One region of the Paenibacillus sp. J22FR83 genome, then DNA from elsewhere that is predicted to be linked to it. Evidence: a T-box and tRNA genes for the amino acid it is inferred to sense, from the RefSeq annotation. Region 1 holds a T-box; the other holds one or more tRNA genes.
The links. A T-box is a leader RNA that pairs with one kind of tRNA and senses whether it is charged. The one in region 1 lies ahead of AC58PV_RS03190 (valine--tRNA ligase), so its partner is inferred to be a tRNA-Val.

Region 1 (15,907 bases):
ATCGATGGGAACACTTTTATTGATTATGTTGGCTCATGGGGGCCGCTGATTGTAGGACATGCTCATCCGAAGGTACTCGAAGCTATTCAAGCGACAGCAATGAAAGGCACAAGCTTTGGTGCTCCTACATTGCTTGAAACTGAGATGGCGAAGCTTGTCATTGAACGCGTACCCTCGATTGAAATGGTTCGCATGGTTAATTCAGGGACAGAGGCTACGATGAGTGCGTTGCGACTGGCTCGTGGATTCACGAAGCGTGACAAGATCGTCAAATTCGAAGGAAGCTACCATGGGCACGCAGATGCGTTGTTGATCAAGGCAGGGTCTGGAGTTGCTACTCTTGGTTTGCCAGACAGTCCTGGTGTCCCAAGCAGCGTGGCATCCAATACAATAACGGTACCTTATAATGATTTGGATTCTGTGAAGCTTGTATTTGAAAAGTTCGGAGAAGAAATTGCCGCGCTTATCGTAGAACCCATTGCAGGCAATATGGGGGTTGTTCCTCCAGCAGATGGCTTCTTGCAAGGTCTTCGTGACATCACCAAACAATATGGTTCCTTGTTGATTTTTGATGAAGTAATGACTGGTTTCCGCGTGCACAAGAACTGTGCACAGGGGTTGTACGGTGTAACTCCAGATTTAACTTGCCTAGGTAAAGTGATCGGTGGTGGGCTTCCTGTAGGCGCCTATGGCGGCCGCTTAGACATCATGGAACAGATTGCTCCTGCAGGTCCGATTTATCAAGCGGGCACGTTATCAGGTAATCCACTTGCCATGGCAGCGGGTTTCGCGACATTGTCCTTGCTAGGCGAACCGAATGTTTACGAGGAATTAGAACGCAAATCAGCTAGACTAGAAGCGGGCTTTGCTGCCAATGCTGCCGAGTTCGGGATTGCGAGTTCGATCAATCGCGTAGGTTCGATGGTTTGTCCGTTTTTTACAGAGGTAGCTGTCACCAACTATGACACGGCCAAAACATCCGATCTTAGTCGATTTAATGCCTACTTCGGCAACTTGTTAGATCTAGGCGTTTCCGTGGCACCTTCCCAGTTTGAGGGGATGTTCGTGTCTACCGTTCACTCTGATGAAGATATTGAAACGACGATCGAGGCTCATCGTGAAGCGTTGAAACGATTATAAGAAAGGTGCAGCCCTCCGTAGGATATTCTGCGTGAGGGCTGTTCTTTATTTTATGGGATGGATGATGTCGTTAAGCTTCATATCACTCATGTTCCTCAGAAGAATAGATGGATTATCTCCCGTTAAATTTGGCGTTTTCTAATCAAATGGAGAGAAAGATGGAAAATCTACAGCTAATTACTCCTAATTTACGTGATCTGTACAGTTGAGGGATTATTAACAACATTTTTTCCAGTTATATCGATTTTTGAATGAAATTCCCCGCAAATAGCTGTAGTTTTTCCAGTTAAAACAAACTTGCTCCCGCTGAAACGCTCCGTTCCCGCCTACCGCCCGCTGCGTACTCACTCAAAAGGATTCCCCCGCAGTACAAAAAAAGTTAGCACCCGTAGAAACGGTTGCTAACTTCATTAAATAAATCGCTGCTGCTTATCCAGTTCTCTTACTAGTTAGGTTTAACTGTTGGTGCAGTAGACGTAGATGTGTTCGGTACTGTCTCTGTTCCATTCGTTGCTGGTTTCGGTGTAGCACTAGGCGCAGGAGACGGTGTTGTCGTCGTCGTTGGCTTCGTACTACCGGTGTTTGCACCACCCGTATTTGTAGTCCCACTACTTGGCGTCGGCGTAGGTGTAGGAGTTGATGTAGGGGTGCCTGTATTTGTTGGTGTAGGGTTAGGGTTTGTTGTTGTATCCGTTGGTGTTCCAGTAGATGGCTTATCCGTCGAGTTCGGTTTCGTCGAGTTAGTGCTTGAAGGTGACGATGACCCGCCAGCTTTGACGGACTCTGCTGTGTTTTCTGGTTTCGCTGATGGTGTTGGTGTTGCTTTCGGTGTTGGTGTAGGTAATTTACCTTGTGCTTTCAGTTCTGCTTGTTCTTTCAAGAATTCAGGATGAGTGGAAGCACCACCTGCATCAATCGATGTCAAGCCAGCCCAGATGTTCTTCACTTGGACTTTCTCAGGATGATCGAATACTAAGAAAGCTGAAGGTAAGCGACGCTCGCCATAACGGCTCGACGGTTTGGTAATAAGTTCATTATTATAAACCATCTCAGATGATGCTCCGCCATCTAGGAATCCAGCATTGATTACGTCGTCTTCTAAGAATAGATCCTGAACTTCTTTCAGTGTAGCGCCAACACTTGATGTTTGACGACCATCAATAACGATAAAGATAACGGTACCGTCTGCTTTTTGACCAACTGCTGTACGCGGTGCACGTCCCCATCCGCCATCGCCACTTGTAATTAGCGGTTTACCGTTCGCGATTACACGCGGGTAGAAGGAAACAGCTTCCGTGACACCGAGCTCTAATAAGGCATTAATGGTATACTTACCAATAATAAGTGTACCTTCCTTGGTAAATCCGACAATTTGTTGCGGGTTACTTCCTTCTTGGTCGGTATAAAGGATTTCACCACCGGACATAATAGCACCGATTGGGGCAAATCCGTTTCCTAGGCCGTCAGGATCATTGAAGCCGCCGCCATTGACACCGGCAACAGCACCTGTCCGTTGAACCATAGCTGTGATTCGTTCACCCTCACCTTGTTTGGACGGAACGACAACGCGGATTGAACGTGGATCATATACATACATGCGCTTACCCTTCCAGAGGGTGCCGGAAATATCTTCTACTTTAACGAGACTCTCAATAGGTCGATTGGTATTAAATTGTACTGCCTCTATATCTTGCTTCTCGATCGAGTTAACTTCCGTTAGATTCTGCATTTCAAGAACCATCTGGTCTCGGCGCTGTGCGCCTACGAAGATCCAAGCCCAATCACGATGCTGCGTTGTGATAACGGTTTTGGCCAGATACTCTCGAATGAATGTTCCCGGTGGGGTTAGAAATAGAAAGCTAGAACTTAGAAATGTACAAGCTGCAAGGATAAGTAAAGTCCGCTTCAGCCAACTATAATTTCGAAAATGATTTGCAATTGAACTACCCAAGGTAAACCTCTCCTGCTCTATTAATAAAATGGTAGAAAATGTCGAAAAAAAACAATACAAGTATAATAGTATCATATTTTTGCATGCAAATGGTAATGGTAATTGTTAAAATAAAGTGTACATAATCCCTCTTCCTTAAGGAGCTCGTTCTACTTATGAAACGTTATTACTTTTTTGATTTCCCGATCGACCTGATGGCGATTGTTTTTGTATTTCTACTCATTTTGCTAGCAATCTTCCTATCATTTCGTAAAGGTATGAAATCATGATCACTTGGTCGCGCGATGGAGAGTGGCTGGAGTTACCGCTTCCGAATGAACAGTGGAAACCATTGAAACCTGGCGCTGTGGAACAATTGGCGGCATACTTGCCTGTGCCTCGCAAATACTTCTTGCGTTTAGCCTCTCAGGGGCTTATTCGCACAGACAATCATAAGATTCGGCTAAAGGTGTTTCCTCAGGAAAAAGCTGTGTTTAAACCGGAATCTTATCAATTAGACGTTTTATTTGAAGATGAGTTCACTCTCGTTGTGAATAAACCGGCTGGTAAGTCTGTCCACCCAGCTGAAGCCTCACAAGGGGGGACGCTGGCTAATGCAGTAGCTTACTATTATGAAGCGACAGGACAGGCATGCGGCGTTCGCCATATTCATCGTCTAGATAAAGATACGACTGGCGTTGTACTTTATGCCAAAAATGAATGGGCGCATGTCCTATTAGATGAAGCCATGCGAGAGAAGCAAATTGATAGACGCTATATTGCGTTGGCTCACGGGATTTTCAAAGAGAAGGGAGGATGGATTGATGAACCGATTGGCAAGGACCGTCATGAGCCAGGGAAACGAAGGGTAACCCCCAACGGGGATCAAGCGCTTACGCATTATCGTGTTATTCAGCAAATGAAAGCCGGAGCGCTCGTGGAAGTGGAGCTGGAAACGGGCCGGACGCATCAGATCCGGGTTCATCTCAGTCATGCAGGACATCCACTAATCGGAGATACCCTATATGGGGGATCTTCGCGATCGTTTGAGCGGCAAGCCCTTCACGGCGAAAGGCTTATTTTTAATCATCCCATTACACAAAATGAGGTCGTTGTACATGCCCCTTATCCACTAGATTTCAAGACGTTGTTGGATCAAATGTCAATGAATTAAAAATGTAGTCATGCCTGGCCTTATCCACCCATATACTTAAAGAGACAATCAAGTATATTACCCAACAATTCGGAGCTGCATCATGTTTCGAATTAACGGAAGGGAGGAACATTTCGGTGTCTGAACAACAACCAGGGTTACGCTTTGATATTTATGAACGTGTGCATTTGCAGGATAATTTGGCGGCAATACAAGAATTGAATGAGGTAGAATTACTACCGCATATTCAAGTAATAACGCTGGATGATCAAGCAATCCTAAAGGGGAATCTACTGCTTACAGGTAACTATTTTAGTGAAGAAGGCGGGAGCCCTCGCACGCTTGAGCATTTGATCCCTGTCGAAATTACACTGCCCTTGAACCGAATTCATCGTGTAGAAGATATTCAGGTGGAAATTGAGAATTTTGATATCGACCTTTTATCGGCACGAAGCCTTAATGTAACTGGTGTTCTTTCCTTGCAAGGTGTAGAGATGGTTTCTGTGCCCCAAGAAAGCTGGAGGGAAGATGAAGAGGTTACATTTGTCCATCAAATTGAGTACCCACGCTCCGAGCCTATCATGCCTTATGTAGCAGAACCTGCACCAACACCAACACCAGCACCATATGTTCAAGAGCCACAGATTTCACAAGCGCCACAAGTCGAACAAGCGCCACAAGTTCAACAGGTGATTCAACCACCACCAGCGCCAACGCCAGTTCTTCCTACACCTTTGCCTACGCCAACGCCAACGTTGATCGCAGCTACACCAGAACCAACCGTTGCTGCGGCTCAACCTGAACCCATTTCGGGGGATGGCTCGATCGGTGTGGATTTTGAACAAATCGAGTTAAAAGTGACCCCACAGGGAGATAGTACCGTCGTTACGGAGGAAAAAAAGGAACTGAAAGTTGCCTTTGGCAAGAAGGCAGCGGACGCCGTGGAGGTTAACCCGTATGGCATCAAATCGCTATTATCTAAGGCAGGCACGTATCTTTCCGACAAGCGGATTGCGGAAGCTGAGGCGCAAGCGGCTCTTGAGGCGGAATCGCGGATAGATCCGGTTGAGTGGCGGCGATTATTCCTTCAGAGGGGATCGGAGTCGCAAGAATTCAGGAAGCTCAAACTATGTATCGTTCAGAAAGACGACACCTTAGAAACAATCGCGAAGCGCTATCAGCTGACAACGCGTGAGCTTCAATTGATGAATCGTCTAGGCGATGAGGATATCGTGGTGGGTCAAGTTATTTATTTGCCCAAATAAATATCTATACATAGGCAAGAGCCTTTGGCTGCGGATAGCAGCTGGGGGCTCTTTATGTTGTGGCTTTGTATAAATTCTACCGTTTCGCCCAATACTAGAAAATAATCCTTAGAAGTGGCTTCGTAATTATTGACTATATGTCGATAATTCGATATCATATAGTGTAAATCATTTTCAAACCAACATATGGAATTGCAAGGATAGGGAGTAGTAGTCGGAACGCCCTTCAGAGAGTGGAACTGCAGCGCTGAGAGGTTCCTCAGGATACATCCGATCGAAGTCGCCCTGGAGCAGTAAATGTGAGTGTAATTGTGAGAAGAATTTCTCGCAGGCATTAGCATTTTCCGGTCGCAGCCGTTATCTGTTTAAGTGTCATGTTATTTGCTATTTGGGCAAGTTGCATGAAATGAAGGTGGTACCACGGAAGCTATACCTTTCGTCCTTTTTGGGGCGAAAGGTTTTTTTGTGTTTATAACAACTAGCCAGATATGGAGGTACTATGATGACCGAAACTAAATTACAAACGGAAATGCCTACCACGTATGACCCGAAAGAAGCGGAGCGCAAGTGGTACGACTACTGGATCAAAAATGAATTCTTTAAAGCAGGCAACCGCCCTGATGCTGAAACCTACACCATCGTGATACCGCCCCCGAACGTAACGGGGATGCTGCACATTGGGCATGCACTTGATTTTACTCTGCAAGATATTCTTATTCGTACGAAGCGCATGCAAGGTTTTGACACGCTGTGGTTACCAGGTTCCGACCATGCAGGGATTGCAACGCAAACCAAAGTTGAACAAAAACTTCGTGAACAAGGACAAACGCGTTATGATCTTGGGCGCGAGAAATTCTTGGAGAAAGTATGGGAGTGGAAAGAATTATATGCGGATACGATTCGTGAGCAGTGGGCCAAAATGGGCTTCTCTCTGGATTATTCGCGTGAACGCTTCACATTGGATGAAGGACTTTCGCAAGCGGTTCGTGAAGTTTTCGTAAGTTTGTTTGAAAAAGGCCTCATCTATCGCGGCAACTATATTATTAACTGGGATCCGGCGGCACGCACGGCGCTTTCGGATATTGAAGTAGAATACAAAGAAGTACAGGGTGCACTGTACCATTTGAAATATGAAACAACAGACGGTTCAGGATCCATTGTAGTGGCTACGACACGTCCTGAAACGATGCTTGGTGATACTGCGGTTGCTGTTCATCCGAAAGATGATCGTTATAAGCATTTGATTGGTAAGTCTTTGCTGCTTCCGATTGTAAACCGTGAAATTCCGATTATTGCAGACGATTATGTTGAAAAAGAGTTCGGAAGCGGCGCGGTTAAAATTACGCCTGCACATGATCCGAACGATTTCGAAGTAGGCAAGCGTCACAATCTGCCGCAAATCCTCGTTATGGACGAAACGGGAACGATGAACGCGAATGCTGGCCCTTACCAAGGCAAAGATCGTTTCGAGTGCCGTAAGCAAATCGTTGCCGATTTGAAAGAGCAAGGTGTTCTGATCAAAATCGAAGAGCACGTTCATCAAGTTGGGCATAGCGAGCGCAGTGGCGCAGTTATTGAGCCTTATTTGTCCACACAATGGTTCGTGAAAATGCAGCCGCTGGCTGATCAAGCGATTGAAGCGCAAAAATCAGGCAATGGTGTTAATTTTGTGCCTGACCGCTTCGAGAAAACATATTTGAACTGGATTGAAAATGTGCGTGACTGGTGTATTTCCCGTCAACTATGGTGGGGGCACCGAATTCCTGCTTGGCACTGTGCGGATTGCGGTCAAGTTACCGTAACTCGTGAGGATGCGACAGTCTGTTCCCATTGTCAAAGTGCGAATCTCAACCAAGATAACGATGTTCTAGATACTTGGTTCAGCTCAGCGCTATGGCCGTTCTCCACTTTAGGGTGGCCGAATGATTCCGAAGATATGAAACGTTTCTACCCGACGAGTGTGCTCGTTACAGGTTACGATATCATTTACTTCTGGGTTGCTCGGATGATTTTCCAAGGACTTGAATTTACGGATCAAATTCCATTTAAAGATGTGCTCATGCATGGTCTTGTTCGTGATTCCGAAGGACGTAAAATGTCCAAATCGCTCGGAAACGGCGTTGATCCATTAGAAGTGATCGAGAAATACGGCGCAGATGCGATGCGTTATATGATTTCTACGAGCTCCACACCTGGTCAAGATTTACGCTTCCGTTGGGAACGGGTTGAGCAAGCTCGTAATTTTGCCAATAAGATTTGGAATGCTTCCCGATTCGCTCTAATGAATCTGGAAGGCGTTACTGCAGCAGATATCGATTTGACGGGTAAACTGGGCACTGCAGATCGTTGGATTCTACATCGTTTGAATGAAACTGTTCGTGATGTAACCCGACTAATCGACAGCTATGAATTCGGCGAAACAGGCCGTCTACTTTATAACTTCATCTGGGATGATCTCTGCGACTGGTACATTGAGTTCAGTAAACTGAGCTTGTATGGTACAGATGCAGCAGCGAAGAAACAGACACAATCGGTTCTAGCTTATGTGCTCGATCAAACGCAACGTTTGATTCATCCGTTCATGCCGTTCATTTCAGAGGAAATTTGGCAGCATCTGCCGCATGTTGGAGATACGATTACGCTCGCGGCTTGGCCGACGGAGAATGCGGCTTTCGAAGCGCCAGATGCGATTCGTGAGATGGAGCTTCTGATGGAAGCGATTCGTTCCGTTCGTAATATCCGGGCAGAAGTGAATGTGCCGATGAGCAAGAAGGTTGAGCTTCTAATCAAACCAGCAAGTGCAGAGACACAGGACATTCTTAGCCAAAATGAAGAATACCTCAAACGCTTCTGTAACACATCCTTGCTTGAAATTGACCTTGCAATGGCCGCACCTGACAAAGCAATGACGGCTATTATCACGGGTGCTGAGTTGTACTTGCCATTAGCAGGGTTGATCGATATCGCACAAGAGCTAACACGCTTGGACAAAGAATTGCAATCCTTGCACGGTGAGGTTGAGCGCATTGAGAAGAAGCTGGGTAATGAAGGCTTTGTAGCTAAAGCGCCAGCGAAAGTCATCGAAGAAGAGAAAGCCAAGCTTGCTGATTATGCAGACAAACGGGACAAAGTTATCGCGCGATTAGCGGAGTTAAAGGCTTAAGAACGTAAATTATACGATTGCCTAGGTTCGTCTACCTGGTGATTCATATAGTAAAAGAGGATGAGAACAATGGATGAAATCAAGAATACGGCGGGTGAATTCCAATCCGCACAAGAAGCCATTGATTGGATCGTTGGACGTATGGAGAAGCTCGGTATGAAGCCGGGCCTCCAGCGTATGGAACTTTTGATGGAGAAGCTAGGTCATCCTGAACGCAGGTTGAAATTTATTCATGTGGCAGGAACGAACGGTAAGGGCTCAACTTGCGCTTACCTAGCTTCCGTACTTCAAGCTTGCGGCTATGATGTAGGTACGTTTACTTCCCCTTACTTGGTGAGGTATACGAACCGTATACAAGTCAATGGCGCCGATATTGAGGACGACGTACTACTCCGTTTAGTGAATGAAATGAAGCCGATCGTGGATGAGATTGCAGCTACAGAGGTCGGTTCGCCAACGATGTTTGAGATTTCAACGGCACTGGCGATTCTATACTTTGGAAAAGTAGCTTATCCCGACTATGTCGTATGGGAAACTGGACTCGGGGGAAGGCTGGATAGCACGAATATCGTGAATCCAATTGCGACCGTAATTACGAATGTTGGTCATGATCATATGGACATTCTCGGGGATACCTTAGAGCTTGTAGCAGCTGAAAAAGCAGGAATTATTAAAGCCGGTGTTCCGATTATCACAGCAGTAGAACCTGAAGCTGTATGGCGCGTAATTGAACATACGGCGAAGGCGAAGAAAGCGACGCTCTACTCCCTTGGCGATCAATTTTCGTTGACGAATGTGACGAGTGAGCTTGACCGTCAAACCTTTCAGTTTAACGGACCATTCCGACCGATTCCGGAGTTAGCTATTACATTGAATGGGGAGCACCAATTGAAAAATGCCGCTGTCGCGGTCATGACACTTGAGGTTCTACGTCAATATTACGCAACTATCGTGGATGACGAGGATTTGCAGAAGGGTCTTTCTGGCACCAAATGGCCAGGCAGATTGGAAATGGTTTCACATGAGCCGCGCATTCTCATTGACGGCGCTCATAACCCTGAGGGGGCTGCGACGCTGGCTGCAGCACTTCAGAACGTGTATAGTTATAAGAAGCTTCATATGATGATCGGAATGCTAGCCACGAAGAATCATACAGGCTACTTAAGGCATATACTACCATTGGTGGATACGCTCATTATTACGGAAGCCAATTTTCATAAAAAAGGGGATGCGTACCTTCTCGCTGAAATTGCAAACGGTCTGCTTCGAGAGATGAATCTAGAAGTAGATGTAGTTGTAGAACGCGATTGGAAGCAAGCGCTAACCTTATTAACAAATAGAACTGAGCAGGATGATCTGGCGGTCGTATCCGGCACGCTGTATTTAATCTCTGATGTTCGTTCTTGGATAACCTATCAAACCGATTCTGAAAAAGGATGGTGAGAACAGCGTGAATCAAGCAGAACACGTACATTTTATTGGAATCGGCGGATACGGCATGAGTGCCATTGCCAAAGTCATGCTCGAGATGGGATACCGTGTCTCAGGGTCAGATATTGCTCAGCAAGAGTTAACTGAGAAATTGAAAGCCAAGGGCGCTCAAGTCTTTATCGGTCATCAGGCAACGAACGTATCTGGTGCTGATCTTGTTGTATATTCAACTGCAATAGCCAAAGATGATGTCGAATTGCAAGCTGCCGAGCAACTGAACATACCAATCATTCATCGTTCGCAAATGCTGGGAAGGCTGATGAATGAACGCAAAGGAATTGCTGTAGCAGGTGCCCACGGGAAGACAACAACTTCTTCCATGATTGCTTTGGTGATGGAGATTTGCGGCACGGATCCAACGTATATTATCGGTGGAGAAATTATGAATGTGGGCAGCAATGCCAAAGCTGGTAAAGGGGAGTATGTGGTAGCGGAGGCGGATGAGAGCGATGGAACCTTCCTGCAATATCACCCAACTCTTGCGTTAGTGAACAATATTGAAGCAGACCATTTGGAAAATTATAATGGCGATTTCGAAAACTTGAAGAAAGCTTACAAACAATTCTTGAGCCAAGTAAGACCTGGCGGCAAAGCGATTGTCTGTCAGGACGATGAATTCCTGCGTGAGATGATTCCAGAAATTCAAAGTCAAGTAATTACGTACGGGATCGAAACGGAAGCGGATTATATCGCACGTGACATCTCACTAGGTGATCGCAAGGTAACCTTTACGGTAGAGTCTAAAGGGGCATCCTTAGGCCAAATCAGCTTGTCTGTGCCTGGTAAACATAATGTGTACAATGCGCTTGCGACATTGATTACTTGCTTAGAAGCAGGACTCTCTTTCGAGAGCATTGCGGAAGCGATTCAAGAGTTTCGCGGTGCAAAGCGTAGATTCCAAGTGCTGGGTGAAGTTGAAAACATCTTGGTCATTGATGATTATGCGCATCACCCTACAGAGATTCAAGCAACGATTTCCGCGGCGAAAGCAACAAGAAAGCGTATCATCGCCGTGTTCCAGCCGCAGCGCTATACACGAACTTACTATTTGTTTGAGCAGTTTAGCCGCTCCTTCCTAGAAGCGGATGAAGTGATCATAACGGATATCTATTCACCTGCTGGCGAACAACGGATTGAAGGTGTCGACTCTGCTAAACTCGTGGAGTTGATACGGGGCAACAGCAACCCGAATGTTCAGCATATTGCCACGCGTGAAGAAGTACTGACCTATTTGATCGACCATGTTCAACCAGGCGATCTTGTACTCACGATGGGCGCAGGAGACATTTGGAAGGCAGCGGATGGGTTAGCGAAATCACTGCGCAAGAAATACGAATCACATACCTAGAGAGAAGATCGCTTGAGCCGATGGGCTGGGGGCGGTCTTTTTTTCTTAAAGGAATCATAATATGCTTCTCTCTCTCATACTCTAGTAACAGAAGATTGGGACAAGATCACATGCATTGTACCCGTTTCGGGCCATATATATGATGAGGAGTGAGAGAAGAGAATGAAAAAAGCTAGAATTACATATCGCTTCGACCCCAAGGAAGGAACAGAATCGACGCGCAGAGCAGCCAGGGTGCATGATCAAGAGGAGAATATCATTCCGCTTTATCAAGAAGAGTTTAAAGTGATAGAGCCGAAGATAGATCGCAGTACGAAGGAAGTAACACCTTATGAGCAAGGGGAAAGAGAGCAAGTAGAATCATTATTTGAACCGCATGCACTGAATACGTTTACTACTGATTTTGGAAGCTGGCATAGTCAGTTTGAATCCGAAGGAGAGCGTGTGGAACGAATCATTCGGGAAACCCAAGTATCTCGTGAGGTGCAGAATTCCCCCCTTCCACCAACGGTTACTCGACCGGAGAGAGAGCCTGAACCTACAGATCATCGAGAAGAATGGTCCAATTGGACACCTAAGGAGCCCTACCGGGACTCGGGGAATGAAGCGCGCTATGCAAAATCGTCCGGTGCGTCGTGGATTCGCATAGCTACATCGGTGGCGGGTGCAGTGGTAACGGGAATTGCATTTGGTTTCTTCGTGCTCTCAATGTTCTCTTCGGAACGAGATACAAGCACGAGTGTAGCAACGACAATTCCAAGTAAAGTTACGGTGGCATCTCCGAATACACAAGGCGTTGCCTCCACGACCAAAACACAAACGGGTACAGGCGATGTCGCGCTGCCTGCAACGACTGCAGCTGTCACTGCCGTGCAAATTCCAGCTAAATCCTATACCTTCTTGCAAAATGGGGTATTCAGTTCGGTTCAAGGCGCTCAAGCTGTACAAGACACGCTCAATAAGAAGGGGCTTGCTTCTGCGTTAGATAATTCCGATAAGCTTACTGTGTTTGTGGGCTTTGCGAAGACGAAGGACGATGCCATCATTTTGAGGCAAGGTGTGCAGGCGACGGATAAAACGATTGAGGTCTTTATGAAAAATGTGGATTTTCCAGCAGTAACGGGTATTCGTTGGTCTGGGGCAAAACCGGAGTCCTTGCCGAATTATATTGCAGAGGGCGACAAGCTTGTGACCGCAATGAGTGGTCTCACACTTATCCATTTGGCTGAGACGAAGCCGACGGCGCTTACGGATGTCTCTTTACAATCGATTCGAACTTCCCATCAGACACTAATTACGCTCGGTACAACACTGACTAACGGAGCGGGTGATGATGTTAAGCCGTTGCTGACGAAGATGTCAACTGCGCTCAATAGTGCCGTTCAATCCATGGAAGAATATAAGAAAACACCATCTCAAGCTTTGATGTGGCAAGCGCAATCCGCTTTAATGCAATACATTATTGCTCAGAAGAATCTCTTGAAGACAGTTAGCGTAGCATAAACAGAAAGAGGCAGTCCCAAAAGTCCGATTTGTAGACTTTTGAAACTGCCTCTTTTCGTTGTTGGCAGCTATTGACCCATAAATAATACGACTTCCTGTAATTTAACTGGATTTTCTCCATCTATTTTACATGGATTTAGCAAATTGGGATGATTAACTGTATTTCCTGTAGTTAAATTCCTTCAATTATATCGATTTTTCAAATTTCATTGAATTTACCTGTACATTTTCCATCTAATCACGAAAATACCTCATATTCGAGCACATTAGCTGTAGTTTTTACATCTAAATGTGATGCGGCGGTGGGACATCCTCTTTCTTTTGCTATTTCGTAAGGTATCGATCGAGCATAGCAGCAATCTCAGCCCTTGTCATGGTGCGATCAGGCTTAAAGGAAGTATCCGATATGCCATTAATGATGCCTTTATCCTTTAAGGTGAGGATGGCTGAAGCGCTCCACAAGGACTTCGGTACATCATCGAATGCGGCGGTATACGTTGGTTGTGGCGTTGGTGAAGTGGCTTGTAGAAGCTGATTGAATAAATAAGCAACTTCTCCGCGTGTAATCGCTTGATTCGGACGAATCGTACCGTCGGCATACCCTTGCAGTAAGTTTAGTTTAGCCGCTTTGGCAAACACGCCGGAAGCCCAATGGGTAGCCGATAAATCCGAATAGCCTTTCGATGGGGTAGCCCCGCAGCCGTACACATTGGCTGTTACACTGCCGGTTGTGCCACAGACAGCTGGCAGCTTGTCCAAATTAAACACGCGATCCATTAATGTGAGAAACTCTGCTCTCGTAAGCGCGCGATCTGGTTCGTAATTGTTGCCGACCCCTTCGATAATCCCTTTATTCTTCATGCGAAGAACTGATGACCTGGACCAATGTACAAGCATGTCGGTGAAAAGAGGCGGTTCATAGCTGCTGATTCCATTGGCGATGCCGATCGCCATCTTAGAGCGCATAGCACTGCTAGCAAGCAAGGCTGCATCACCTGAATTCGTGAGAAAAGCCGTTTCTACTAGAATACTCGGAATAGTTCCCATTCGGGCCACGTAGACAGCACTTGGCGTCAGCCCTAAGTCCTTGGTACCGGATTGCGCGAGTAATCCATCCTGTACACGTTGTGCCAAATCTTTACTATAGGGCGTTAACTGCGTCATTTCATTGCTTGCTGGGTAATCTTCCTGAGGGTACGCATTATCATAGTAAAGTACCATAGTTCCGTTAGCTTTGGGGCTCGAATGCGCGTTGGCATGAATGGATACGAATAAGTCAGCTTGCTGTTCATTCGTGAAGGCGACCCTTTGTGCGAGTGATAGGAAGGTGTCATTGGTACGTGTCATGACGACTTCATAACCGCGATCAAGTAGAGCTTGTCGCACCTGTAAAGTGATGTCCAGATTGACATCTGTTTCACGGAGTCCACCAACACCGATTGCGCCAGGGTCACTTCCGCCATGCCCCGGATCAAGTACGACCTTGTAAGCGAATGCATGATAAGGGAAAGAAAATGTGAGTAATAAAGTGAACAGCATAAATCTTTTGAGAAGAGTCATAGTTGAATTTACCTCCGGTAATTATCATACTAGGATTGGTCTAAGCTGTAAGCAGGTAAGAATCACCAAGGATGATTTCACGCATCAGCTGTTTATTTGACATGGAAAAAAGAGGTCAATCCTCGTATAATAGGCTTGTACTTATACGGAGAGGATGACAGGAATGAAAAAAAACACGTTTACTCTAATCATTTTTCTAATCGTCGGGTTAATTACCGGGATTATTATCGGTCAGCTGCTGGCGCCTGTTCCTGCTCTCTCATTTCTAACCAAATCAGTTGAAATTTCTTGGGAACCGAAAGCGGATCTACAAGTTGTGAAATATCAATTCGACCTTTTGGTGAAGCTAAACCTGTGCAGTATTATTGGATTAGTAGGAGCTTATCTCCTATATCGGAAACTCTAGTGAAATTGTGAACGTTATAAACGTAGGATTATTTAGGAGGTAGTGTACGTGCAAACCAAAGAGCATCAAAGACTTATTCTTGCTTCATCGTCGCCGCGGAGGCAGGAGCTTATTCAATCATTTGGATTACCCTATATTATTCGTGTAAGTGACGCGGATGAGACCGTCGAACAAAAAATAACGCCAGCGGAGCTCGTTGAGCTGCTTTCTTTACGCAAAGCGGGGACGGTCAGAGATATGTTAGAAATCCAAGAGCAGCATGGGATTATCATTGGATCCGACACGGTTGTCGTGTATAACGAGGCAATTCTAGGCAAACCGATCGATGAGCAAGACGCGTTCCGCATGCTGAAGGGTCTGCAAGGGAATACACACCAGGTGTATAGTGGTGTTGCTTGCGTTGATGCAGCGACAGGTCAAGAAGTTGTTTCGCATAGTGTAACTCATGTACATATGAAGCCCATGACGGATGAACAAATTCTACGTTATATCGCTACTGGGGAACCCAAGGACAAAGCGGGCTCATACGCGATTCAAGGCATAGGCGCGACGCTGATCAGCGGGATTGAGGGAGATTATTTCACCGTTGTGGGACTTCCACTTTCTTTGCTCAGTGATTTACTGCTGACGTTCGATATTCAAGTGCTGTAACCCATTTCCAACTCTATCCATTCTAGTCCAAAATAGGGTAATAAGATTGACTGTGCAATCTGTAACGGTTACAATGACAGTAAGCGACATGACTTCGCATTCTTCTGGGAGGTACCTGCCATGAACAGCGAATTTACAATTGCCGTCCACAGTCTTGTTCTATTAGCACACTTACCTGATCATATGGCAACTAGTGAAGAAATTGCAGCTAATGTATCAACGCATTCTGCCCGTATTCGTAAAGTTATGGGCTTTCTTCGTAAAGCAGGGTACGTGTCGACGAAAGAAGGCATCGGT
Region 2 (15,907 bases), on a different contig from region 1:
TCACATAAAGCAGCAATTGGCCTTTGTCATCTGTGCTGCCGCGGCCGAACAGCTTATTATCTCGGATTACAGGTTCAAAAGGAGGTGTTTCCCACAACTCTAAAGGCTCAGCAGGCTGAACATCATAATGACCATAGATCAATACCGTTGGTTTGTCAGGCGCGTGCAACCAATCCGCATACACAACGGGGTGACCTTTCGTAGGCATGATCTCAATGTTTTCGAGACCGGCCTTTTGTAGGGATTGAGCTGTCCACTCCGCGCATTTCAGCATATCTGGTTGGTGCTGGGCAACTGCGCTTATGCTTGGAATCCGCAGAAATGCCATGAGTTCCTCTATGTGTTCATCCCTATGCGTATGTAGGTAGCTTTTGATTGTTTCGATCATGTGCGTGTTCTCCTCTTTTCTGTTGCCAAAATAGTCTACATCACTTAACTTCCCCAAAAACAGGTGAAATCCTGCTATCCGTGTAAACCGTCACAATTTAATTATCATATGGTCAATTATATCGTTTTTTTCATTTTCAATCATAGGTGAAGACAGCCTGCTAATAAGAGAACCTTATTATGGATAAGCTACAAGTAATGAACTGAATACAATGGAGTGATAACTATGAACTGGATCTATTGGGCGAAATTATATGATTCGAAGTTTCAAGCAGGCGTTTTGGCAAAACGTATGGAAGAAGATTGGTGGATTTATGGCTATGAGTGCCCGCAGGAAGTGGAGGTTTACAAGTCGAAGAAAGGTCGCTTTGGTGTCAGATACAATACGTAAACGAAATGATTATGCATAAAATTAACGCTTGACTAAGCCATCGCCGTTAGTGTATATTTATTTTTGTCGCTGTTGATCGGTACACATGACGCGGGGTGGAGCAGCTCGGTAGCTCGTCGGGCTCATAACCCGAAGGCCGCAGGTTCAAATCCTGCCCCCGCAACCAAATTTCATTAGGGCCTATAGCTCAGTTGGTTAGAGCGGTCGGCTCATAACCGATTGGTCGGGGGTTCGAGTCCCTCTGGGCCCATAGCACGGAAACCCTTGATAGATAAGGGTTTTTATTTATTTTAAAGACTAACCAAGCCCCTCGTTCTCAACTTCATGTTGGTGGAAGGAGAGGCTTGTTTTTGTTTATGCACGCTTGTGCACACGACACGAATCATTGAAGCTTTAGTTTTTTTAGCATCGTCATCCAGATTCTCAAACCCGTCACCCATAACGTCAACGCTGAGCCAAAACCAATAAACGTAGACATGAGAACGACAGGTACATCACCATCACCGAACGTAATGTTCATTGGTAAGAATAATGAAATGATACCTAATATACACAGTACAATCCCCGTACCATAATAAAATTTTTCTCGAAACAAAGATGCCAAAGGAAAGAAATGAATGCCAACAATCATCGCCATCACAGGGAAAAAGACTTCAAAATAATCGAGTTTATTACAAATGATGCTGGCAATAAAAATCGCAAGACCTTCCAACCCAAATATCAAGCCAAATTTTCGATTGATTTGTCGCGTATCTTCCCTTTCCTTAGGTGTAACGGTAAGATTTATGCTGCGAGCTGTAAGAAAAAGTGAAATGGCTCCGAACAATAAGATGACAGTCACGATAATTGCAAGAACAAGTGGCCAGAGAGGAACAAGTTGATGTGAACCAACAATGCCAATGGACGACCATAGCGCACCGAAGAAAGTCATGAACATGACGCCATTTGCTGCCCCCAGGACAGCTGATTTAGATAATTTTACATTTTCACGCAATATGCATCAGACTCCTATCATTCAACTTAGTTTCTACATCGTCATGGAAAGAGTTAATACTTTGTTAATAATCCATTTAGATGGATTCAATAAGCGTATACTAAAATAACTAGTAAGGAAACGTTTCCCGCAAATTGATAGAAAAAAGGAGAAGAGAAATGAAACTTAGTAAAAAATCAATTACAGTCCTTTCTTTTTCGGTTGGAGCTTGTTTATTCGTATCTACGGCATTCGCTGATGCGCTGTTAGGATCTGGGTATGACCGGTTGAAGGGTTCGGTGAAAAATACCGCATCCGTGATGGAAAGCGGCCTTAGCAACTATTCGATCGAGACGATGTATACATTGAAAAATAATGATCAAATTTTACTTCAATCGTCCAATTTTCAGAAAATGGATACAGTGAACCAAGTGAAAGAGAACAACGAGGTAACGAAGAACGCCAAAGGTGAAACGACCACTAGATATACGTATGTGGATAAAAAGCAAACCATTGACAAGAATGAATCGGACAATACATATTATGTATTTGAAAATTCGACAGACATGAACCCAGACCGTAAAGGACCAGCTGATTTTAGGAATCCTTTTAAAGAAAAGGGAGCATCAGAAGTTGAGAAAATTGTTGATGCTGTAGTGGGGTCATTGAAAGATAATGTACAAGTTGAGGAAGGAACGGATGGGGGTAAAGTATATTCGGGAAGTTTGTCCGAGACACAAGTGCCAGCCCTCGTGAACGCAGTCTCCTCCTTCGGGATTAAGCAGATGTTAGATAGTGAAAGAGATTTACCAGAGATAGAGAGCGATATTTTCGTGAAAAAGGTAGTAGGAACGGCGAATGAGAATAAATCAGGTTATTTAGAAAATTTGATGGGTGAAGTCACGCTATCAGGTAAGGATAAAAATGGGGTTCAGCATGATTTGAACCTGAATGTAATTTTTAAACTGTCTGAAATTGGCAGTACGAAGATTACAAAACCTGATCTAACAACAGTCAAGGTTGAAAAGGTTAGTCGTAATAGTGGATTCAGCTCTAAATATGTGGGAACGTATAAAAACGATATTATTATGGACAAAGATGGTAAGTTTGTGAAAATCGGTGAGCGAACAGTTTCAATTACAAGTGTAGATGGCGACAAAGTAGCTGGAACGTATGCTGAATCCGTGAATGCTGGTTATGAGAGCGAATATCCAAACAAGGATGCGTTTAGTTTCGAATACAATATGTCGACAACTCCTATGTTTACTTACACAGATTCGAAGGGTGAAAAGAAGCAGGGCATGATTCATCCGAATATGGCAGGTAAAATTTATGTGGATATGAATCTTGAAGTTAGTGATAAAAATGCTTACAAACAAAGCAACACCATGAAGCCTTTCTATGATGGCGAATTTATCCGCGTATTTGAATAGACATGATGCTCAGGAGGCGGCGAATAGCGGCTTCCTGAGATTTTTTAGGGAGATGATGAATTGACGGTCAAGGCGATTGAAATAAAAGACTTAACCAAGTCATATACAAATGGCAGAGGGATCAGCGATTTGAACTTAGACGTCGATCAAGGGGATATTTTCGGATTTCTCGGACCCAATGGTGCAGGGAAAACGACGGCCATGAAGATGATTACAGGACTCATAAAGCCAGATCGAGGCGATGTGAAGATTTTCGGAGCGAGTGTAGCAGAAGACTATGTGAACGCAATGAAACATGTCGGTTGTATTATTGAAACAGCAGAATCCTATCCCTATTTGACGGCAAATGAGAACTTGAGACTGTTTGCAAGATTTTATCCGGAAATCGATCAGCGTCGAATTGATGAATGTCTAGAAATCACGGGGATGCTGAAATATAAAAATGAGAAGTCACAAAAATTTTCACTTGGGATGAAACAAAGACTGGGGATAGCAGCGGCGATTCTTTCGAAACCCAAGTTGTTAATTTTGGACGAGCCTCTAAACGGTCTGGATGTAGAAGGGATGCTGGAGATGAGGAAGTTGATCAAACAGCTTTCCCAGGAAGGCACTACGTTCTTCATATCCAGCCACTTAATTCACGATGTAGAATTGACGTGTTCGAGGATTGGCATTATTTATGGAGGCAAGTTGGTGAACGTTGAATATACCCAAAATATTCTATCTTTCTATTCATCGCTTGAGAATTATTTTGTTAGTGAGGTGGACAGGAATGGTAGGGTTTAAAGCTGCATTTATTAATGAAACAGTGAAGCTGCGTAAAAAGAAAAAAATTATGGCAGCCGCAATATTATCCATTCTTGCCGTCGTGATTGGCCAAATTGCCGTCACAACGATTAAGCATGGCCTTGGACTGAGAGTTGTTGGCAGCGTTGAATTTCCTATCGCCGTACTGACGTTCATTGCCTATACCTTATTACCGTTATTTGCAATATTCGTAGCCATTGATATGTTTAATGGGGAGTCTTCGTCGAATACGATGAAAATAACGCTGTTGAGACCGGTTTCCAGATTTGGCGTGTTTACGGCTAAAGTTTTGAATTTAGCGTTATTTATCGCGGGTAAACTGTTGTTTATCATGATTCTATCCTTGCTAGCTGGGTTTATATTCAATCCTTCGTCTGCCAGTCTCATTGGAATCGTAAAGGTGTTTGTATCGTATGGTTTAACTTTCTTCCCTGTATTTGTGTTTGCACTTATCGTTGTGCTGCTAGCCAATCTCATTCAGGGTGGTCTAGCTGTGTTCTTCCTCGCCATTCTTGTGTTTATTGGATTTAATTTCCTAGGTATTGTATTTTCATCCTATTCGAGCTTTTTTATCACCTCGATGTTTGATTGGTATACCCTTTGGATATCGGAATCCATCAACTTCTTCAAAATTAGCCGGCAGATTTTAATTATGTCTGGTTGTGGTATCATGTTATTTACGATGGGCTATTATTTGTTCGATAGAAAGGACATATAGAAAGGACTCTACATGCACTTAACGAAACGTTTTTTCACGATGAATACGCTGGCTGTACTGCTTTCCATTGGGTTGACGATCTTGGCGGTCATTATTTTTATTGCCATGTATACGAAAGTTTTGGGCCGCGAAGCGGGTATCGAGCAGTTTCAACGAGCGTTTGAGGTTCGTGCAGCCATCAGTGAAATACGTAAAGAAGCGCTTACCCTGGGCTTTGAGGGACTTTTGGATACGAAGTATCAACAAGAGCTTGCTGATCGCGTGAACGTTTTGAATGCCAGTGCGATCCTTATTGTGGGTAGAGAGGTTAAGTTCGCTACGCGCCATTTTAATCCAATCGATATTGAGAAAAGTTTGATGCTGTCTAGTGAGTCTAATCGCAATGAGATCGAGCTTGATGGCCAAACGTATCTGTTTAACCGAGCAGATTTCGAACTTCCATCTGGCGATCCGGGTATTCTGCTGCTGCTTGCGCCAATCAAGGTAAATACGAAGGTATATTGGATGCTGGGCATTTTTACAATTTGTTTTTTCACTGTCGTTTTTTTGTTGATGAATGGTTGGATCTCCTATAAATTCTCCCGCAGAATCATTATTCCGATCTCCCGATTAACGGATGCTGCGATCAAAATTCGGGAAGGTGATTTAAGCGGGGAAATTTCTGAAGATGGCGAAGGGGAGATTCGGGAACTTGGGATAACCTTGGAGTTGATGCGAATCAAGCTCAAGGAATCTGTTTATTTACAGCAGAAGTATGATGATAATCGAAAGTTTCTTGTCTCAAGCATTTCTCATGACTTAAAGACACCGGTGACGTCCATTAAGGGCTATATTGAAGGGATTATTGATGGAGTTGCCAAAACACCTGAGAAGATGGAGGAATATCTGGAAACAGCTCGTTCCAAAGCGATTTTGGTCAATGCGATGATTGATGATCTACTTCTCTATTCCAAACTTGATTTGAATCAGCTTCCTTTCCATTTTGAGAAGACTGATTTAGCTAGTTATTTCGAGGATTGCGTTGCCGATCATAAATATGAATGTGAGAAGGCGAATATAGCCATTGCTTTGATCAATGAGTTAAAAGAGCCTGTCAAAGTGTTAATGGATGTCGAAAGATTAAAAAGGGTTGTGCAAAACATTATTGATAATGCGATGACGTATGCCGGAACTGACAATGGCAAGATTGCTATTATACTTAGGGAAACCAGGACATCCGCAATTATTGAAATTAAGGACAATGGAAATGGCATTCCTGAGGACAAGCTTCCCTTTATTTTTGAACGGTTTTATCAAGTAGATCCATCAAGAAAGAACGGAAGTGGACTGGGGTTAGCCATTGCCAAACAAATTATTGAAGGGCACGACGGGAAAATATGGGCGAAAAGCACAGTAGGTGAGGGAACAGGGATCATGATATCTCTTAAAAAGTTCTGACTATGTTCGGAGGTTATGATGAAAAGAATTTTGATTGTTGAGGATGACCAGAGTATTGCCAATTTGCAAAGGGATTATCTGGAGCTAAGCGGTTACTCCGTTAAGATGGTAAACAACGGCACGGATGGTCTGAGAACGCTCAAAGAAGAAGCATTTGAGTTAGTGATCTTAGATATTATGCTGCCCGATATAGATGGATTTGAAGTACTGAAAACCATACGTGAGCAGGATGATATTCCTGTACTCCTGGTATCAGCGAGAGCAGAAGAGATTTATAAAGTGAATGGATTAGGTCTCGGTGCAGACGATTATATTACGAAGCCATTCAGCTCAGGGGAGCTTGTAGCTCGAGTAGGTGCTCATCTGAAGAAGTTCGAGCGGATGAAAGAACGGTTTGGTAAAGGTACGGAAGGAAGTACGATTCAGATCAGGGGGCTTGAGCTTCAGAAGGAAGCCAGACGCGTATTTGTTAACGGAAACGAAGTTATTCTGGCGCAAAAGGAATTTGACCTGCTTCTGTTCCTCGTTCAATACCCGAATCGGGTATTCGGCAAGGAGGAGTTGTTCGAGCGGATCTGGGGCATGGATGCGATGAGTGACGCCTCTACGGTAACGGTTCATATTGCCAGGATTAGAGAGAAAATCGAGGAAACGCCTTCCAAACCACAATACATAGGTACGGTATGGGGATCTGGGTATAGATTTATTGTATAGATAGGATGTCCAGAGCCAGATGTACACGAGCTTGATAAAACCAAGGGCAACCCTTATATTGAAGACAGTGTAAGTAAAAGGGAAACCATGCCCGAAGGAGTGCGAGTGAGACATGTGCCGGAATATTAAACCATTATTCAACTATGAGCCAGTCGTGACAGAAGATGAAGTTCGTGCGGCATCCCTGCAGTTCGTGCGTAAAATATCAGGGTTTACTGAACCTTCTAAAGCGAATGAAGCAGCGTTCCAATTGGCTGTACAAGAGGTTGCTTTGGCAGCCCAGAAGCTGATGGATTCATTAGTCACGCATGCAGAGCCACGGAATCGAGAAGTAGAAGCACAGCGAGCCAAGGAACGAAATGCGATCCGTTTTGGCACGAAAGAAGTTTAATGGAATGGGCTTATCTCCCTGGAGATAAGCCTTTTTGCATGACCGATAGCAGGACTTTAGATACTTGGTAGTGTCGGGTGTCGTTCTTTTGGCATATCCTGTGAATACCACATGGAAAGTAGGTGATGGCAAGTGGCGAAAGGGTTTGATTGCTCAACACCGCTTACGGCACAAAAAGCGGCTGCTTTCGTCGGACAGGGTTTTACATTTGTCGCTAGATATTTGGTGCCAAGTGGAGCAAAGGCATTAACGAAATCAGAGTCTGACGTCATTAGTGCAGCTGGTTTACAGTTAGTTTCTGTGTATGAAACAACGGCGAGTCGTGCTCTTGGCGGTAGAAGTGCGGGTTTAGCAGACGGTGCAACAGCTTTGCAGGTTGCCGCGCAAGTTGGGCAACCTGAGGGTAGTTGCATCTATTTTGCTGTTGATTTCGACGTATCGTCTGCCCAAATGCCTACGGTTATCGCATATATCAAAGCAGCAAGTGAAGCTACGCCAACTTACACGACTGGTGTGTATGGTTCATACGCCGTGATGGAGGCGGTTTATGCTGCAGGTGCTTGCTCACGATTCTGGCAAACCTATGCGTGGAGCGCAGGTAAGAAATCGTCATTTATTCATATTTATCAATATCTTAATGATGTCATGTTAAATGGGATTGCGATTGATTATGATGAATCGTATGGGAATGAAGGTTGGTGGAATAAACGTAAACCGGAACCACCCAGTTATCCACTAACAGTGAAAGATGCTAATGCCATCATACCGTTCCTCTCAGCGGGATACGGAGCGACTTCATCCGTACCTGCACAGAATGAGTTTCATCGACTCGCCAACGAATTACGTAAGGCGTCTGGTCAAACCTTGCAATAATAAAAGGAAGCCCGGCTGTGATGGAGCAACTCCATCGTTCCGGGCTTTGCTTATTATTGGATCACTGCACTGCGTATGTACCACCGATCTTGTACGGTGGTGCGTTCGAGATGAAACAATACGCGGCGACTCGTCACCGCGGAGGCTCTAGCCGCTGTCATGGTTACATCGACAGCTGTGTCGTACTGCAGGAGCTGGGATGTATCCTGCTCCTGGAACTTGGACAGGCGGCGCATGCTTCGCACATGCATCGCCTGTTCTTGCCCTGTGGCGACCTGCAGCAGCTGCAGGTCACCTTGGTGGGCGCCGCTGATCCAGACGTCGATCAGCGCCCAGGGCGAGAGCTTGCTGACGTAGTCGTTCAGCAAGCCTGCCGCTCGGTGCACCATGACTTGGTGCGCCGGGTCAACGGAGCGGGAGCCGTGCGTCACGCTCCCGAGGAAGTGAATACAGAAATGACCATTGAAGTCATTTCCGGGTATACCATCACCGCCATGCGGCATGCCATGCATAGAGGCGGCAAGGGTGCGGCCGTTCAGCTTCACTAGGACCGCGCGGCGGTCCCAGCTCCACGCGCCGCCATAAATGCGCTTGAGCGTCGCGGAGTCGGTTTTCGTTAGCGGCTGCACATCCGCATGGTGGGAGCCCGCGCGACGCTGCCCTTCAAAGCTAAGTCCACTCATCACGTCTACAACAGTGAAGGAACTGAACTTGGGAAGCACGAGACTTGCTTCTTCCCAAGGCAGCATCTCGCCATAATGCTTGGCACGAAGTGCCTGGACTTGCGCTTGCAGCGCTTCCTGAGCGGATGGTGGGAGTTGCATGCGCCTCTTCGAAGTCCAATCAACAACATCTCCGCTTGGGGTGACCCCTAGGAGGATGGTTTGCCCCTTTTTATCATACTGGAGTGTGGTATCTGGAGGAATGGCTTCTAAGGTTGCATCGCCTACTGTAGCCTCCTCCAGTGCACGCTGTAATGGTTTATTGACGAAAGTTAGCTCTGTTTGATAAAGTGCTCCCGGGGATGCTTTCACTTGAAGCCGAATGCTTGCCTGCTCGGCAGCTGTCCTTTCCTGTATGGGTTCCAATTGCTGTGCTTGTGACCGACTAGTCACTCCTTGACTCAAAAGCGGAGTTAGAAGGAAGCTAAGAAATAGTAGACATAATTTACGACGATTTAGGCTTGATAACACAGAAACTTCCTCCTTATTCGTTTGGCATTTGTGTCAAAGATGCGATTTGGCTGTATGTGTGAAATGAAGCATACAGTCTTGTGGCTAAAGTTGAGTTGTCTAAGTTAGATTGTGATAAAATGACAAAAGTATACGATTGATTAATGTTTTGGTAACGATAGGAAGGAGAAACAGATGGAGAACGCTATAGGAATACCTTTTGAATTACATATGTCAGAGCAGCGAATCTTACGAGGCGATATGTATAAAGCCAAGCAAGAACCAAGTAATGGCACATTATTACTATTACATGGTTATAAAGGCTTCAAAAACTGGGGAATGTTCCCCTATGTAGCCAGCGAATTAGCGGAAGTTGTTGATGTTGTTGCCTTGAATTTTTCCCATAATGGCGTGGGTGAAGATTTGATGGAATTCTCAGAGCTAGAGAAATTTGCTGGAGATACCTATTCTAGAGATCTAGAGGACGTACAGGTTATTATATCGGATATACATAAACACGTGGGCAAGGATCAGCCAATCCTATTACTAGGTCATAGCAGAGGAGCGGGCGTAAGCTTGATCTATGCTTTGGATCATCCAACAGAAATTACTGGCGTCATCAGCTGGAATGGGATTGCACATGTCGATTTGCTCACACCTGAGAATAAAGCGGAGATGAGGGCCACCGGCCGCTCCTATACCCTGAATGGACGAACGAAACAGATGATGCCGCTCGATCTGGAAATCCTAGAAGATATGGAACGCAACGCAGAGAGATTTGATATTGTTGGCAGAATTCATGAAGCGACATTCCCAATTACACTTGTTCAAGGCACGGCAGATGGGGAAAGGTTGATTCGTGGATCTGAGCAGTTGATTGCTAATAATCCAGCTATCCAATGGGTGAAAATTCCTGACGGAAACCATACTTTCGGGAGTGTTCACCCGTACCAGGGAGAGACGCAGCCGCTGCGAATGGCGATTGAGGAAACTAAGCGTGCAATACGCAGCATGTTGAATTTGTAGGTGTTAAAAGGCTTCCTAGGCGTAGATGATTCTACACTAGGGAGCTTTTTTAGTGCTATTTACCCAGCGGATTGTAATCTTCCGTCGAATGTTAGATATTTTTGGAGGAATATGTTGGAAGGTGGTGAAGTAGATTACTTAGAATCTTTAATACTACACAAAAGGGAGAACAACATGGCGATTCAATCAATTAAGTACAAAATCATCTGGCTCTTATTGGTCGTATTGTTGTCGTATTGTTTGCAGTGTCCGTAGGGACAGCGACAGTTACGTATCAGCAGACAGCTGAAAGTCTTCACGAGAAAGGATTTACAACGTTAGAAACAGCTAGAATTGGAATTGAAAACGCTATAATTGCGAGAAAGACAACAGAAAGCGTCATGGAGAAAGAGATGATAGGGCAAGCAACCTTACTATCCTATATGTATGATAAAATTCCGATGACCTATAAACAGGCAGTTGATATAGCTGAGCGTTCCGGCATTGATGAGTTCTGGATTACCAACGCGCAGAGACAATTACTACTGACGAACGCGGGCGAAAAGATTGATTTCAATTTCGGCGGTGATCCTAAGAATCAAGCATATGAGTTCATGGACCTCATTTCGGGCAAGCAAAAAGTTGTCACACAGCCAGCCCAACAACGAAGTGTTGATCCTAAAGTATATAAATACGTTGGTGTGTCCGGTTGGACATCACCTCGCATTGTTCAAACAGGAAGGGATGGAGCTACTCTGACGGAACTCGATAGTAAAATAGGAGCAAAGCCAGTGTTGACGCAATTAAAGTCGGAGCTGGGCGGAGATGTGCTTTTCGCGGGAGTCGTTGATTCCACCGGCAAGCTCGTTGCCTCATCCGATGAGAGCATCACGCAGTTAGACGCGAAGCTGTTAGACTCCCTTAGTGTAAGTCTATCTGGAGAGCATAAAGCGTTCGAGAAGATGTCGTACAATGGAACCAAAGCTAAGTATTACTTTAGAGCGTTGTCGACGAGCCAAGTACTTGTATTGGCATTGTCGGAACAAGTGTTGACAAACTTCTTCTACACAACTTGTATTGCCACATTAGTAAGCTTGCTGATTGCGGGAGCAGTTTTATTTTATATCGTTAATCGTCAGTTTAAAAGGTTGGAGAGACTGCAGTCCGCTATGGTTGCGATTGCTCAGGGGGATGGCGATTTAACAAGAAGACTTCCCGATAACTCGATGGACGAAATCGGCAGATTATCCACAGCGACGAATCAATTTATCGAGAAGATTCATGTGATTGTGAAGGACGTGAAACAATCGGCGCTTCTGAGCAAAGGCAACGCCGATCATATTAAAGATTCCATGAAGCAAACTAATACGATTTCTCATGAAATTAATACGACAATTCATGAATTGGCAACGGCTGCAGGAAGCCAAGCAGAGGTAGTAGAGGATGGACTGAATGGCGTCCATGAATTGGCGGAATTGATTGATGACACGAAGGAACATGTTCAAATTCTACAAAACAATAGTGTAATTATTCGCGAGAAGGAAGAACGTGGCGCTGAAGCGATGCGAGCGATGATTGAGTTGATCCGGAGTAACGTTACCGTGACCAAAGAAGTAGCATCTAGCGTAAGCAAGCTTATGTTGGATATTGACGCCATTAAAGAGATGGTCACCACGATTCATGCCATCTCGAGACAAACGAACTTATTAGCGCTCAACGCTTCAATTGAGGCTGCACGTGCCGGCGAAAACGGCCGCGGATTCGCCGTAGTCGCTGCTGAGGTGAGAACGCTTTCCGTCCAAGCCGGCGAGGCATCTGAGCACATTCAGACGTTGATTGAGAACGTTATGCATTCTGCACAGCTGACATCCGCAGCGATGGAGCAATCGCTTCATATCGTAGGCTCGCAAGAAGAGAATGCAGGGCAGACATCGGATACATTTGATTTCATTAACGCCTCTCTGAAACAAATCCATGAATCGATTGAAAGCATTTCTGCCGATATGGAGCATGTCGATAACCGCAAAAACATCATTGTTGGTTTTATCGAGCTTTCATCTGCGAGTTCAGAGGAAACAGCGGCCAGTTCCGAGGAAGTTTTGGCTAATGTGGAGACACTGGGACAAATGTTCGAGCGTGTACATAGAGAGTCGATTGAGCTGCATGATCAGATGACAGGTTTGCAAGATGTGGTTGATCGATTTAAGGTGTAGGGATAATTCGGGAGAACCCTGGGAGGGGTTCTTTTTTTCAGGAATTTAGAGAATATATTAGAATATGAGTTATTTGTATCATTGTTAACAAACACAAAAATACCCGCGAAGTAATTCGCGAGTAATTTTTTTGTTTCATATAGGACGAGTGGGGATCGAACCCACGACCCCTACCCTGTCAAGGTAATGCTCTCCCACTGAGCTACCGTCCTTTAGAATGGGAACTTTTTTAGTATACAATGGAAAAAAACATTTTTCAACTCCTCGTTTCATTTAGTTTACCAAAAATTCTTATAGTGCTCTAACCAGAAAGGAATGTAATATTCCCTATTTAACCGATGTTTCCTCATATAGCTTTCATCTTGGGTGAATTTATGGTAACTTGAGAACATTAGAGTTTTTGGGAGGATTAGCTATGACGAAACAACAGCATCGTTGGAATTTACGATTGAAGAGCAGTAATGTGTACTTAGGTACAGTATACCTGGGCGATCCGCTTCCTGAAGTGGAAGATGTGATCATGATCGGTGAGAAGAAATACACAATTCTTGAACTCGGAAGCACACGTGACGCAAGTGACGTTTTTGTAGAGGAAGTAAAGAAGAAGTAACGGAGTAGGCGAATGATAATTGCCTCGGCGTGAATTAGTAATGGGCAGCGTCTTTCGGGTTAATGGTGCTTTGAGATTTCAGCCAAATCTTCCGCTTGCCCAAACTGTCCTCTGAATCTGTCACACGAGGCAAAGATGCAAAAGAGCATCTTTTTTCAGTGAAAACGGCTGATTAACGTAAAATTAGTGCAAAAGAGCATCCTTTTGGACAAAATAGGTGTCTATATGAGCCCAAATAGCAGAAATAGTTGCACTTTTGCACGCATTTCCGTTGGAGAGGGATTCTCGACAATAAAAGGTTGCACATTTGCACTTTTGCATGCATCACCGCCACCTTTCGTTTGTGATAGAAGCGCCAATTCATGGCAGTGGATCACCTTTCTTTTCTGAAGAGAGGAAATTCAAGGGAAATCAGAGGAATTTGAAGGAAAAAGAAAAAGACTGAAACCACTCTAAGGAGGATCGAGTGATTCAGTCTTTTTTGAGCTTGCTCCTACATCAAAGGATTAGCGTCTGTAGCCGCCTAAAGATTGCTCAGCGATTTGCACTAATCTTTTTGTGATGGTGCCACCGATTGAGCCAGCATCACGTGTTGACAAATTACCGTTGTAACCAGAAGGGGAGAGAGGGACACCAATTTCCTGAGCGACTTCATACTTCATTTGATCAAGTGCTGCCTTTGCTTCTTGTACGACTAAAGTGTTTGATCTGTTAGCCATTCAAAATCATCTCCTTTTTTATGGTACACCAGTATTATTTGAATGTTCAGAATATTTATTCGCGATAATCAAAAAAAAGTTTATAAAATCAATAAACCCCCAACTGTGAAGTTGAGGGGGGATATGTGTTCATGTATGATAACGGTTACATTATTCTTTGGATTGTTCTGCTTCTTCCTCTGCAGCAGCTGCTTCTTCAATCGCTTCAGCGATTACTTCTTCAGCCTCTTGACTCACCACTTCTTCTTCAGTGGATTCAGCAGAGATTTCTTCTTGCTCAATGGATTGTACTACTTCTTCTTCTTGGCTCATATTTGTCACCTCCTCTGATACGTATAGTAACATTGTAGCACTTCTAATAGGTTATACAAGCAGGTCAGGAGCGAATCTATCATATTTAATGTAGGCTTAATGGTTTTGTCATTCTATAGCGGAAGTGTTGTGCAAGATGAGTCGAATACAGGGAGAAAATCCATTGTTTTCACGGTTTTTGGCTTGTGTGCATGTTTTATTTTTCTATGAATATATATGAGGCTAAGCAACAATATTTCATGATTTACTATGCCGAGTTTCTGTGAAAACTCATAGGAGGAATCCGAATGAATCGGTCGGATGTTATTTTGGAGTTACAACTTGTACCGGAATTGTTGAAACAAGCGGAAGCGATCTATGTCGATGCCGTCTCTGAATTGAATTGGGCCAAACATATGCTTCTAACGAAGGAGTATGAAGTAATTGGTGAAGGTCTTGTGACAGGAAAGAATGAGCTTCAGCGGCAGGCGGAATTATGGCCACACACGAAGGATTTGCAAAAACAGGTTCTACAGATGGAAGATGCGGTTGAGCATACGAAGGTGGAATTTCACTTTTACAAACGAAAGTTAGAAAACCTACAAATTATTGCAAAGCTCATGACTATTTTATAATCTCAATAGACGTACATGAAGGATGCCTGTAATCGAAAGATTGCAGGTTTTTTGCTTTTTTATAGGATGATTTAGAAATTTATTAAGGATCATGTGGTTATCGAGAAGGGCAGTTGTGCATCCTAAGGGTAGAATATACCAATGTGTGGTTTTACAGGAGGATTGTACAAGATGAAAATAGTTCAAATAATGATGACCACTAGCGTGGGTCTCATGATGTTGACAGGCTGCCAAACAGTGAGCAGGACCTCAGTAACAGAGGCCGCCATATCGCCGGAAACGATACGTGTAGATCTCATTGGCTCGAATAACCAGTCAGTAGGTTCTGCGCAATTAACTGCGGTCAGAGACGGTGTACAGATGGATGTGCAAGTCAGTGGGCTTTCACCTGGTGTCCATGGCTTACATATACATGAGAAGGCTGTTTGTGAAGCACCAGCGTTTGATTCGGCAGGTGGGCATTTCAATCCACATATGAAGGAGCATGGCTTCCTAAATCCCAAAGGGGCACATGCTGGCGATCTGCCAAATTTGATTGTGGATGAGCAAGGCAATGGGAGATTCAGCAGCGTTACGAAGGCGGTTGTCTTAGAAAAGGATAAGCCTAATTCGCTGTTCAAACCTGGCGGGACTAGCTTAGTTATCCATGAGAAAGCAGATGATTTGAAAACAGATCCATCTGGTAATTCGGGTAAGCGGATTGCTTGCGGTGCTGTGAAATAAGGGAAGGAAGGGTTTCGACAACATGATCAAAACACAGGATCTCAAGCTGCAAATGGATGAATTAACCAAACAAAACGATATGGTGCTCATTGAATTAGAGCAGGTCAAAAAAATGTTGATTTCCAGTGCGCAAGGCTCTCAAGACAGCCAAGGTCAGCAGCAGGCGTCATCTAGCAATGGATCTGCCGCGTCAAATGATTCAGCGAATGATACGTCCCAAAGCCAAGCTAATTCTCAAAGTCAAGATCAAAGCCAAGGCCAAAGTCAAATGCAAGGGCAGAATCAGAATCAGAATCAGAATCAAGGCCAATTTCAAAATCAAAATCAAGGCCAGAATCAAGGTCAAAATCAAGGTCAAAATCAAGGTCAAAATCAAGGTCAAAATATGAAATCAGATCAAGGCAACTCGTCAAAT

Region 2: it encodes a tRNA-Val, which carries the amino acid that the T-box ahead of AC58PV_RS03190 (valine--tRNA ligase) is inferred to sense. The anticodon was not compared.

The regions. Positions count from the first base shown of each region.
Region 1 is NZ_JCAUAM010000001.1:897,424-913,330, reverse strand. It holds gene hemL (glutamate-1-semialdehyde 2,1-aminomutase) at 1-1,140, shown strand, start outside; gene AC58PV_RS03205 (phosphodiester glycosidase family protein) at 1,586-3,091, opposite strand; gene AC58PV_RS03200 (RluA family pseudouridine synthase) at 3,357-4,244, shown strand; gene AC58PV_RS03195 (LysM peptidoglycan-binding domain-containing protein) at 4,361-5,488, shown strand; T-box leader at 5,677-5,935, shown strand; gene AC58PV_RS03190 (valine--tRNA ligase) at 5,988-8,651, shown strand; gene AC58PV_RS03185 (bifunctional folylpolyglutamate synthase/dihydrofolate synthase) at 8,721-10,094, shown strand; gene murC (UDP-N-acetylmuramate--L-alanine ligase) at 10,102-11,490, shown strand; gene AC58PV_RS03175 (hypothetical protein) at 11,653-12,993, shown strand; gene AC58PV_RS03170 (N-acetylmuramoyl-L-alanine amidase) at 13,318-14,553, opposite strand; gene AC58PV_RS03165 (DUF4321 domain-containing protein) at 14,717-14,959, shown strand; gene AC58PV_RS03160 (Maf family protein) at 15,008-15,610, shown strand; gene AC58PV_RS03155 (RrF2 family transcriptional regulator) at 15,731-15,907, shown strand, end outside.
Region 2 is NZ_JCAUAM010000011.1:86,084-101,990, reverse strand. It holds gene AC58PV_RS20360 (dipeptidase) at 1-388, opposite strand, end outside; gene AC58PV_RS20355 (hypothetical protein) at 614-778, shown strand; tRNA gene AC58PV_RS20350 (tRNA-Met) at 868-944, shown strand; tRNA gene AC58PV_RS20345 (tRNA-Ile) at 955-1,028, shown strand; gene AC58PV_RS20340 (DUF7010 family protein) at 1,161-1,772, opposite strand; gene AC58PV_RS20335 (hypothetical protein) at 1,931-3,184, shown strand; gene AC58PV_RS20330 (ABC transporter ATP-binding protein) at 3,245-3,970, shown strand; gene AC58PV_RS20325 (ABC transporter permease) at 3,957-4,709, shown strand; gene AC58PV_RS20320 (sensor histidine kinase) at 4,722-6,146, shown strand; gene AC58PV_RS20315 (response regulator transcription factor) at 6,165-6,860, shown strand; gene AC58PV_RS20310 (DUF2277 domain-containing protein) at 6,973-7,251, shown strand; gene AC58PV_RS20305 (DUF1906 domain-containing protein) at 7,384-8,124, shown strand; gene AC58PV_RS20300 (hypothetical protein) at 8,178-9,317, opposite strand; gene AC58PV_RS20295 (alpha/beta hydrolase family protein) at 9,492-10,322, shown strand; gene AC58PV_RS20290 (methyl-accepting chemotaxis protein) at 10,568-12,514, shown strand; tRNA gene AC58PV_RS20285 (tRNA-Val) at 12,655-12,726, opposite strand; gene AC58PV_RS20280 (hypothetical protein) at 12,930-13,124, shown strand; gene AC58PV_RS20275 (alpha/beta-type small acid-soluble spore protein) at 13,631-13,843, opposite strand; gene AC58PV_RS20270 (hypothetical protein) at 13,994-14,155, opposite strand; gene AC58PV_RS20265 (hypothetical protein) at 14,443-14,769, shown strand; gene AC58PV_RS20260 (superoxide dismutase family protein) at 14,941-15,492, shown strand; gene AC58PV_RS20255 (hypothetical protein) at 15,515-15,907, shown strand, end outside.